3 regions of the Variovorax humicola genome follow, and region 2 is predicted to be linked to each of the others. Evidence: predicted binding sites of a transcription regulator. Region 2 holds the regulator's gene; each other region holds the start of a gene.
What was found. Region 2 encodes sigma-54, which starts transcription at its own class of promoters, with help from an activator protein. Its sites were predicted from a motif close to TGGCANGNAANCTGCTTT; they were not measured.
Positions count from the first base shown of each region.

Region 1: a site for sigma-54 is predicted at 1,186-1,203, ahead of fae (formaldehyde-activating enzyme). Genes of this name have one in related genera too.
Region 3: a site for sigma-54 is predicted at 1,843-1,860, ahead of WKW80_RS12370 (methanol/ethanol family PQQ-dependent dehydrogenase). Genes of this name have one in related genera too.

Region 1 covers NZ_JBBKZV010000007.1:249,256-252,530, reverse strand. Annotated here, with positions in the region: gene WKW80_RS15260 (ATP-grasp domain-containing protein) at 1-226, shown strand, start outside; gene WKW80_RS15255 (triphosphoribosyl-dephospho-CoA synthase) at 229-1,122, shown strand; gene fae (formaldehyde-activating enzyme) at 1,274-1,783, shown strand; gene WKW80_RS15245 (flavoprotein) at 1,905-2,483, shown strand; gene WKW80_RS15240 (DUF6513 domain-containing protein) at 2,462-3,275, shown strand, end outside.
Region 2 covers NZ_JBBKZV010000024.1:56,488-59,762, reverse strand. Annotated here, with positions in the region: gene lptB (LPS export ABC transporter ATP-binding protein) at 1-420, shown strand, start outside; gene rpoN (RNA polymerase factor sigma-54) at 431-2,017, shown strand; gene WKW80_RS27090 (hypothetical protein) at 2,832-3,275, shown strand, end outside.
Region 3 covers NZ_JBBKZV010000006.1:22,733-26,007, reverse strand. Annotated here, with positions in the region: gene WKW80_RS12370 (methanol/ethanol family PQQ-dependent dehydrogenase) at 1-1,762, opposite strand, end outside; gene WKW80_RS12365 (ABC transporter ATP-binding protein) at 2,235-2,948, shown strand; gene WKW80_RS12360 (PQQ-dependent catabolism-associated beta-propeller protein) at 2,999-3,275, shown strand, end outside.

The sequences.
Region 1 (3,275 bases), on a different contig from region 2:
GGATTACGCGGGCGTCGACCTGATGCCATCGGCGCCGCGGCCGGGCGCGAGGGCGAGGCCGGGCCACGGCATCCAGGTCATCGAGGTCAACGGCGCCGCCGCCTGGCAGGGGCTGCAGCGCGTGACCGGCTTCAACATCGCCCGTGCCCTCGTCGACGACCTCATCGACCGCAGGCTGATGCTCGCCGGCGGCGACGCGCATTCGAAGACGCCGCGCCGCGCATGAAGATGAGCGCCGCGGACATCCCCCAGCGCGCGACGCAGCGGGCCAGGGCGTGTTTCCTCGAGGCCTGCGCGCTCGACGTGGCGGTGCGCAAGCCGGGCAACGTGAGCCGGGCATCGCCGGGCCATGGCATGACGGCCGAGATCTTCATCGCCAGCGCCGAGGCCGCTTCCGGGCCGCTGTTCGAAGCCGGGGCTTCGGTGGGCGAGCGCATCGAGGCTGCGACCGAGGCCACGTGGGCGGTGGCCGGATGCAATACCAACCTCGGCATCGTGCTGCTCTGCGCGCCGATTGCATGCGCGATCGACCGCCGGCCCGATGCGGCATCTGCCACGCCCTTGCGCACCGCCATCGAAGACGTGCTTGCGGCGCTCGGCGTGGTGGATGCGCAGGCGGCCTATCGCGCGATTGCCCGTGCCAGCCCAGGCGGCCTCGGCACGGCGCCGGACGAGGACGTGCGGCAGCCGCCGACCGTCGGCCTGCGCGCAGCGATGGCGCTGGCGGCCGACCGCGACAGCATCGCGCGCCTGTACCGCGACGGCTATGGCTTGCTGTTCGAAATTGGCGCGGCCTCGCTTGGTGCCGGGTTCTCGCTGGGCGTCAAGGGAAGGGTTCCCGGCGTCCGCACGACCGCGGCGGTCCAGCGTCTCTACCTGTCGCTGCTCGGCAGCATCGCGGATTCACACATTGTTCGGATTCATGGCGAGGCCGTGGCACACACTGTCATGTCTGCGGCGCAGGGCTGGCTGGCGCGCGCATGCGGCAGCGCCGAACTCGATGCCGATCCGGAATTCGCGGCGTGGGACGACGCGCTCAAGGCCGCGCGAATCAACCCCGGAACGACCGCCGATCTGACGGTGGCGGCGCTGCTGCTCGCGGGCCTGGCAACGCCGCCCTGAAGCGTGCCCTGACGCGTGCCCTGACGCGTGCCATGACGCGTCGTGATGCGCACCTCGCCCGGGTGGCACGGAACGTGATACCCGAAGCCTTGCACTGGCCAGTGGGGCCGGTGTCCTCGTGCCCGGGAACGCATACAGGAGACTGAAGACCATGGCAAAAATTGATCGCATGATGGTGGGTGAATCGTTGGTGGGTGAGGGCAATGAAGTGGCCCACATCGACCTGATCATCGGGCCGCGCGGCAGCCCTGCGGAGAGTGCGTTCGCGAACGCGCTGACCAATCAGAAGGACGGCTTCACCTCGCTGCTGGCGGTGATTGCGCCGAACCTGCTGGCCAAGCCGGCGACGGTGCTGTTCAACAAGGTGACGATCAAGGGGGCCAAGCAGGCGGTGCAGATGTTCGGGCCGGCGCAGCGCGCGGTGGCCATGGCGGTGGCGGACTGCGTGGAGGACGGCACGATTCCGGCGGACGAAGCGGACAACCTGTTCATCTGCTGCGGGGTGTTCATCCACTGGCAGGCCGATGACGACAAGAAGATCCAGGACTTCAACTACCAGGCGACCAAGGAGTCGATCAAGCGCGCGGTGGCGGGTTCGCCCACGGCCGCGGAGGTGGTTGCCAAGAAGGGCAGCGTGAGCCATCCTTTCGCGGCGAACTGAACCGCAGGAAGCTCCGGCCCGGGGCTTCGGCGCCAGTTCCTGACCGAGGTCTCCCATCCAGAGCAACCACCGCGAAGCCACTGAAATCAGCGACGTTGCCGGGCCGGCGCCCGGCGACGCGATGCCGGCCGGAGACTCCCAGCCGCGTTCGCGTTTTGCCTGGTGCGTCACCGGCTCCGGGCATTTTCTGGACGAGGCCATGGCGCTGGCTGCGCGCCTGCCGAAGGTCGACCTGTTCCTCTCGGCCGCCGGCGAGGAAGTGCTCGAGATCTACAAGCTTCCGCTCGACGCGCTGAAGCCGCGCTACCGGGTCTTTCGGGACAAGACCGCCAGCGGCGTGCCGGTGGGCATGCTGTACGACGACGTCTATCACACCGTCGTCATCGCCCCGGCCAGCAGCAACACCGTCGCCAAGTGCGCCTTCGGCATCAGCGACACGCTGCCCAGCAACATGTTCGCCCAGGCCGGCAAGCTCCGCATTCCGGGCATCGTGTTCGCATGCGACACCGAACCCGTGGTCGTGACGAAGTCGCCGCACAAGTGGGTCACTCTGCGGCCCCGGCGCATCGAACTGGACAACGTGGAGCGGCTGCGCGCGATCGATTTCTGCCGCGTCGTCGCTTCGCCCGTGGAACTCGAGGCGGCCCTCGATGCCCGCCTGAAGGAACTCTCGCTCGCATGGAACACATCCTCTTCCTGACAGGGCACCTTGCACGGCCCAGCCTCCAACGGGTGCTGTCCCGGATCGAGCCTGCGCCCTTTACCTGGGAAGTGCGCGACCTGGGTTTGCAGGTGGCCGGGCTGATGACGGCCGACATGATCCGCCGCCGGGTCACGCTGCCGGTGAGCGGCGTCGACCGCATCATCCTGCCGGGACGCTGCCGCGGCGACATGGAAGCGCTGTCGCAGCACTTCGGCATTGCGGTGCAGCGCGGCCCCGAGGAACTGAAAGACCTGCCGCTCTTCTTCAACCGCGCCGCCAGCCCCATCACGCTGGACGAGTACGAGGTTGCGATCTTTGCCGAAATCGTCGACGCGCCGCGTCTGGGCGTTGCGGAGATCCTTGCGCGCGCGGCCCGCCTGCGCGCCGATGGCGCCGACGTCATCGACCTGGGCTGCCTGCCGGAGACGAAGTTCGGTCACCTCGCGGAAAGCATCCAGGCGCTGAAGGCAGCGGGCTTCCGGGTCAGTGTCGATTCGGTCGATCCGGCCGAGTTGCTGTGCGGCGGCCGCGCGGGCGCCGACTACCTGCTCAGCCTGAACCTGGACACGCTGTGGGTGGCGGACGAGGTGTCGTCCGTTCCCGTCCTGATCCCCCGTGTTCCCGCCGACGAAGCCTCGCTGCACGAGGCGGTCGAGCGCATGCAGCGCGAGGGCAGGGAGTTCCTCGCCGACCCGATCCTCGAGCCGATCCCGTTCGGCTTCGCCACCTCGCTCGTGCGCTACCACCGGCTGCGCGAGCGCTTGCCCGAGGCGCCGATCATGATGGGCG
Region 2 (3,275 bases):
AAGGGCAATCGCGTGCCGCTCGGCGAGGCTCGCATCGACGAGCGCCTGACCGAACTGCTGACCGACCTGCGCGTCGAACATCTGCGCGATTCCCCGGCGCTGGCGCTGTCGGGCGGCGAACGGCGCCGCGTCGAAATCGCGCGCGCACTGGCCACGCAGCCGCGCTTCATCCTGCTGGACGAGCCTTTCGCCGGGATCGACCCGATTGCCGTGATCGAGATCCAGCGAATCATCGGTTTTTTGAAGAGCCGCGGTATCGGCGTGCTTATCACCGACCACAACGTGCGTGAGACGCTGGGCATCTGCGACCACGCTTTCATCATCAGCGACGGGCATGTGCTGGCACAAGGCACGCCTTCGGAGATCGTCGACAACGCCGAGGTACGCAGGGTGTACCTGGGCGAGCATTTCAGAATGTAGGGGCCTGGGCATGAAGCAAGGCCTTTCGCTGCGCGTATCGCAGCACCTGGCGCTGACGCCCCAATTGCAGCAGTCGATCCGGCTGCTTCAACTGTCGACGCTCGAACTGAGCCAGGAAGTCGAGCAGATGCTCGACGACAACCCGTTCCTCGAGCGCACCGCCGAAGAAGCCGTGCGCGAGGAATTCGGGCTCGAAACCTCCGACGCGCCATCGCCGCGCGACGATGACTTTGCGGCCCCCTCCACTGCCAATGGCGCCGACGGCCCGGTCGCCGCCTCCGCCTCGAACGACGCAGACACCTTGGCCGCCGACACGTCCGCGGACGGCCTCTCCGATGTCGAGCCCGACTGGGGCGGTGACGGCACCGTCGACATGCTGCCCGACGACAGCGAATGGGGTGGCGACGCGCCCGCGCGCGCCAACAACCTCGGCGACGACGAACGCGCCGACGCCACCGAACTGGCGCGCAGCCAGGAGTCGCTGCAGACCTTCCTGCACCGCCAGGCGCTCAGCCTGCGCCTCGGCGAAACCGACCGCGCCGCGCTGAGCTTTCTTATCGAGTCGCTCAACGACGACGGCTACCTCGAGGACTCGCTTCCCGCGCTGGCCTCGGGCCTGGCCGGCGACGACAACGACCAGTTCGACGACCTGGTGCACCGTTTCCAGATGGCGCTGGGCCTGCTGCAAAGCCTGGAGCCGGTCGGCGTGGGTGCGCGCGACCTCGGCGAATGCCTGGCCATCCAGCTGCGCGCGCTGGCCCGTGCCGATGAATCCGAAGACGAGGCACAAATCCGCAATGTCGCCATCGCCATGTGCAAGCTGCCGATGGACCTGCTCGCGCGCCGCGACTTCAGGCGCCTGGCCGCACTCACGCGCAGCAGCGAAGATCTGGTGCGCGCCGCGATGCAGCTCATCGCGCGGCTGGAACCCAAGCCGGGCCGACGTTTCGTGGACGTGGAGCGCAATGTGGTCGTGCCCGACGTGATCGTCACCCGCACCGGTCGCGGCGCCACGCTCAGGTTCCGCGTCATGCTCAATCCCGACGTGATGCCCCGGCTGCGCGTGCACGACATCTACGCCGGCGCGCTGAAGGCGCACAAGGGCGAGGGCAGTCAGGCGCTGTCGCAGCGGCTGCAGGAGGCGCGCTGGTTCATCAAGAACATCCAGCAGCGATTCGACACCATCCTGCGCGTCAGCAACGCCATCGTCGAGCGGCAGAAGAACTTCTTCGTGCACGGCGAACTGGCCATGCGCCCGCTGGTGCTGCGCGAGATCGCCGACGAACTCGGCCTGCACGAATCGACCATCAGCCGCGTGACAACCGCGAAATACATGGCGACGCCCTACGGCACGGTGGAACTCAAGTACTTCTTCGGCTCGGCTCTGGGCACGGAGACCGGCGGCAATGCGTCGAGCACGGCGGTGCGGGCGCTGATCAAGCAGTTCGTGTCCAGCGAGAACATCAAGAAGCCGCTGTCGGACAGCCAGATCTCCGACATGCTGAAAGAGCAGGGTATCGAGTGCGCGCGGCGCACCGTGGCCAAGTACCGCGAGGCGCTGCGGATTGCGCCTGCGAATTTGCGCAAGGCGCTTTAGGGCTTTAGTCAGGCGTCGTTTCGCGGACGTGGCGAGTAGGCCACGTGCGCAACCACATTCAGGCGATCTACGAGAAGCTGCGCGCGGGTCGGCAATGATGGGGGCGGTGCCGCGTGGCGGCGCATCGGCGCCGGCCGGGTTCCAGCGCGCCATGTGCATCTTGCGGTTGATGGCCAGCGCTTCCATGAACTACGGCACCAGCTAAAGGCGCGCGACTTCCACGGCGATGTAGCCGGCGTTCTCGCCGGCCCCGCAGAACAAGATCCAGAGAGCGAATTTCGCGTGGTAGGGGTCGTTCTCGTGGCAAGCATGCTCTCGAACGGAATCTGCGCATCACATTCCGAATTTCACTTTGCCCCGGGGGGCGGCGAACCAGCTTCCCAGCTGAAAGCCATTTATCGCCCTGGGCTGCGAGAAACATCGTGGCCACTGCGCTGTCCTGCTGCTTCACCGGCTCATAGGCGGCCAGCATCTAGGGCGACTCGCCGGCGTTCGCCGCACGCTCGCCTATATGTGGGCACGCGCCACCGCGGCCCTGACCATCCGGCCTGATCGGCGCTCCACCAAGTCACGAGTTCGTGTGAGCAGTTGCGCACAGGTCATATTTCATCGCAACATCAAAAACGTTAACTGTTGTTAACTATAGTGTATTGACTGTTGTTAACACTCATCTGTGGCGAACTGTGACTATTCGCACGAGCGATTTCTGCTTCGTTTCATAAAATTCGCTTCGACATGCTGCTGAAGCTCGGCGCCCCTGGCGGCCACAAAACAATCAGCTGATCGCACCGCACCTTCTTCGGTGCAGTGGCATGTGCGGTCCCTCACCAACGCGCTGCGGCGTTTTCTACTTAAATCTCTGATGAAAAATCTTGCGAAACCGATCGGCGTCAAACTTCTTGCATGCGCTGTTGCGCTGGCGAGCCTTGCTGCCTGCGGCGGCGGGGGTGGCGCAGGCGGAGGCTTTCTGCCACTTCCATCGGGTAGCGGTGGCACGACGGTCACGGGGACTGCGGGCGGTCCGCCGATGCTCGTCGGCGCAGCCGTTTCGATGACCTGCGCCAACGGCGCGACGCTGACCGGCGCGACCACCGGCCTTGGCGGCTATATCACCAATGCGGCCGTACTTGCCTATCCGTGCGTTGGCACGGCGACGCTCGGAGCGCTGTCGTATCGCGGAGCTCTGTTCGCCGGCACGGTTGCCAACTTCACGCCAATGACCGACATGATGGTCGAAGTCATGCTGGCGGCTTCGGCT
Region 3 (3,275 bases), on a different contig from region 2:
CCTTGTAGCCACCCACTGCACCCAGGCCATCCTGGTCTTTTTCAAGCCCGGCTGCCATGCCGATGCCGGCCCAGCCGCCAATGCCCGAGAACACGCCGATGAATTGCTTGCCCTTGTGCTCATAGGTGAACACATTGCCGATGATCCCGGAAGGCGTCTTGAACTTGAACAATTCCTTGTTGATGTTCTTCTTGTCGACGCACTTCAGGTAACCCTCGAGCGTTCCGTAGCACGACAGGCCGCCAGCCGTGTTGAGCGCGCCGCTCCACACCGAGAACTTCTCGGGATGGCTCTGCACGATCTTGCCGGTACCGGCGTTCCAGGCGATGTAGTTGCCCATGCCGCCATGGCTGTTGGGCGTCGGGAACATCGAGAGGGTTGCACCCACGTAGGGTTGGCCGGCGGTGTACTCGACCTTGAACGGCTCATAGTCCATGCACACGTGGTTGGTCGGCACATAGAAGAGCTTGGTTTCCGGGTCGAAGGCAGCCGGTTGCTGGTCCTTGCTTCCCAAGGCGGCCGGGCAGATGCCCTTGGTGTTGACGTCCGGTCCGCCTTGCGCGGTGGAGTACTTCTTGACCACTTGCGGCCGGCCGGTCTTCATGTCGACGTTGGTGGCCCAGTTCACGTCCGGGTCATACTTTTCGGCGACCAGAAGCGCACCGGTCACGCGGTCCAGCGTGTAGCCGAAGCCGTTGCGGTCGAAGTGCACGAGCGCCTTGGTCGGCTTGCCCTTCACGTCGATGTCGGCCAGGATCATTTCGTTGACGCCGTCGAAGTCCCACTCGTCATATGGCGTCATCTGATAGACCCACTTGGCCATGCCGGTGTCGACGTCGCGTGCAAATACCGTCATGGACCACTTGTTGTCGCCGGGGCGTTGCGCCGGATTCCAGGTCGACGGATTGCCCGTGCCGTAATACATCAGGTTGAGGGCCTTGTCATAGCTGTACCAGCCCCAGGTGGTGCCGCCGCCCGTCTTCCACTGGTCGCCCTGCCAGGTCTTCAGCGAAGAGTCCTTGCCGACCGGCGCCATCTTGCCGTCGGTCCAGGTCATGGTCTTGTCGGGGTCGATCAGCATTTCGGCATCCGGCCCGACGCTGTAGCCCTTCCAGACCGGCTTGCCGGAGGTGATGTCGTACGCCGCGATAAAACCGCGCACGCCCCACTCGCCGCCGCTGATGCCGGTGATGACCTTGTCCTTGAAGATGTGCGGCGCGTTGGTGTTGACGGCGCCGAGCTTCGGATCGCCGTTCTTCACGCTCCAGACCACCTTGCCGGTCTTTGCGTCGAGCGCGACCAGGGTGCTGTCGGCCTGCTGCAGGAACACCTTGCCCTCTGCATACGCCAAGCCGCGATTGACCGTGTCGCAGCACATCTGCGGGATCACCGCCGGGTCTTGCTTGGGCTCGTATTTCCAGACGATCTTCTGCGTGTTCAAGTCGATCGCGAAGACCTTGTTCGGGAAAGGCGAGTGCAGGTACATCACGTCGCCGATGACCAGCGGCGAGCCTTCATGCCCGCGCAGCACACCGGTGGAAAAGGTCCACGCGACCTGCAACTTGCCGACGTTGCCTGTGTTGATTTGCTTGAGCGTGCTGTAGCGGTGGTTGGCCATGTCGCCCGCCTGCATCGCCCAGTTCTTGTTGTTGGAGATATTTTTCTCGACATCGGCATTGGCAAAAGCCAGCAGCGGCACGGCGAGTAGCGCCGTGGCCAGGTGACGCCATGAGCGCCAGTGAGAATGCGCAGAAATTCCCATCGAAGTCTCCTTGTTCAGGTCACCAAAGCACGCCCGCACGGGGCAACCGCCGGGCTTTTTAGTAGCCGGCGAGGACACTAAATGCAATTTGCGCGCCTGCTTGAAAACGCATGGATCCAGGTGCCGGCAATAACGGTCCACGACCCATGGACGCCGTGAGGCAGCGTTTTGCGTTAGGGGGAAACCCCATGAATACCTCGCATCCGGGGCGCGAATTTCGATGCGCTGCGGGATGAATTGCGCCAGGTTTCCCTCGCGGATTTCCCCTGTGGCCGGGCTGTCTCGAAACTGTGGCAACCACTTTCGACACAGAGTGTTTCACCGAATATCAAAAGCCCCGGCGCCTGCAATCATCAAGATCTCGTAATTGCATCCCAGGCCAATTGATCGGACCGCAGAAGCGGGGAAGCCGATGGGTCCGGGTATTGCTTGCAACAACAATTTCATGTCACAGACGCCGCACCCGACCACGATGCTCCGCCTCACCGGCCTGACCAAGCGCTACGGCGCCCGGGTTGCCTTGAAGGCCCTGTCGTTGAGTCTGGTGCCGGGGCAGTTCGTGGCCCTGCTCGGTCCCAATGGCGCGGGCAAGTCGACCCTCTTTCAGGTGCTCACGGGGCTGTTTGCCGCGGACGAAGGCGAAGTCGAAGTGGCCGGCCATTCGCTGGGCCGCTCCGCGACGGCGGCACTGCGGCACATCGGCGTTGTCTTCCAGCAGATGTCGCTCGACCTGGACCTCAGCATCCGGCGCAACCTGCTGTTCCAGGCGGACCTGCATGGCCTGCCGCGGCGGCTTGCCAGGCAGCGCATCGAGGAGGGCTGCGCCCAGCTTGCCGTCGATGCCGACCTCGATCGCAAGGTGCGCGAGTTGTCCGGCGGCAATCGACGCAAGGTGGAACTCGTGCGTGCCTTGCTGCATCAACCCTCTGTGCTGCTGATGGACGAAGCCACCGTCGGCCTGGACCCGAAGTCACGCCTCGATCTGATGAAGGCCATGCGTGCCAACGTGAAGGAGCGGGGCGTCTGCGTGCTGTGGGCGACGCATCGGGTGGACGAGGCGGAACAAGCCGACCGTGTGCTGGTGCTGCACCGCGGCGAATTGCTGGCGGACGGCTCCCCGGCCCAGGTGACGCAGGCGCTGGGCGAACCCACGCTGGAGGCGGGCTTCATCCGGCGCACCAGCTGACCGAAGCCATGCGCGTCGCGGAACGAATCAAAGAGACAAGGAACATCGACATGAATGGAGCCTCGGGTTTTCTCGCACGGACCGTGCGCCTGGGCGTGGCGCTGGCGGGTGTTTCCGTCGGCGCAGCCTCGCTGGCGCAGGGGACCGCCTATGTGACGAGCGAGAAGGACCAGGCGTTGACACTGATCGACCTGGCCAGCATGAGCGTCAAGGGGACGATTCCGACCTGCAAGCGGGGACGCCACATCCAGCTCACGGCGGACCGCCTGATCATGGTGGCCTGCGGCGACTCGAACGCCGCCGATGTGATCGATCCGGCGACGGGGA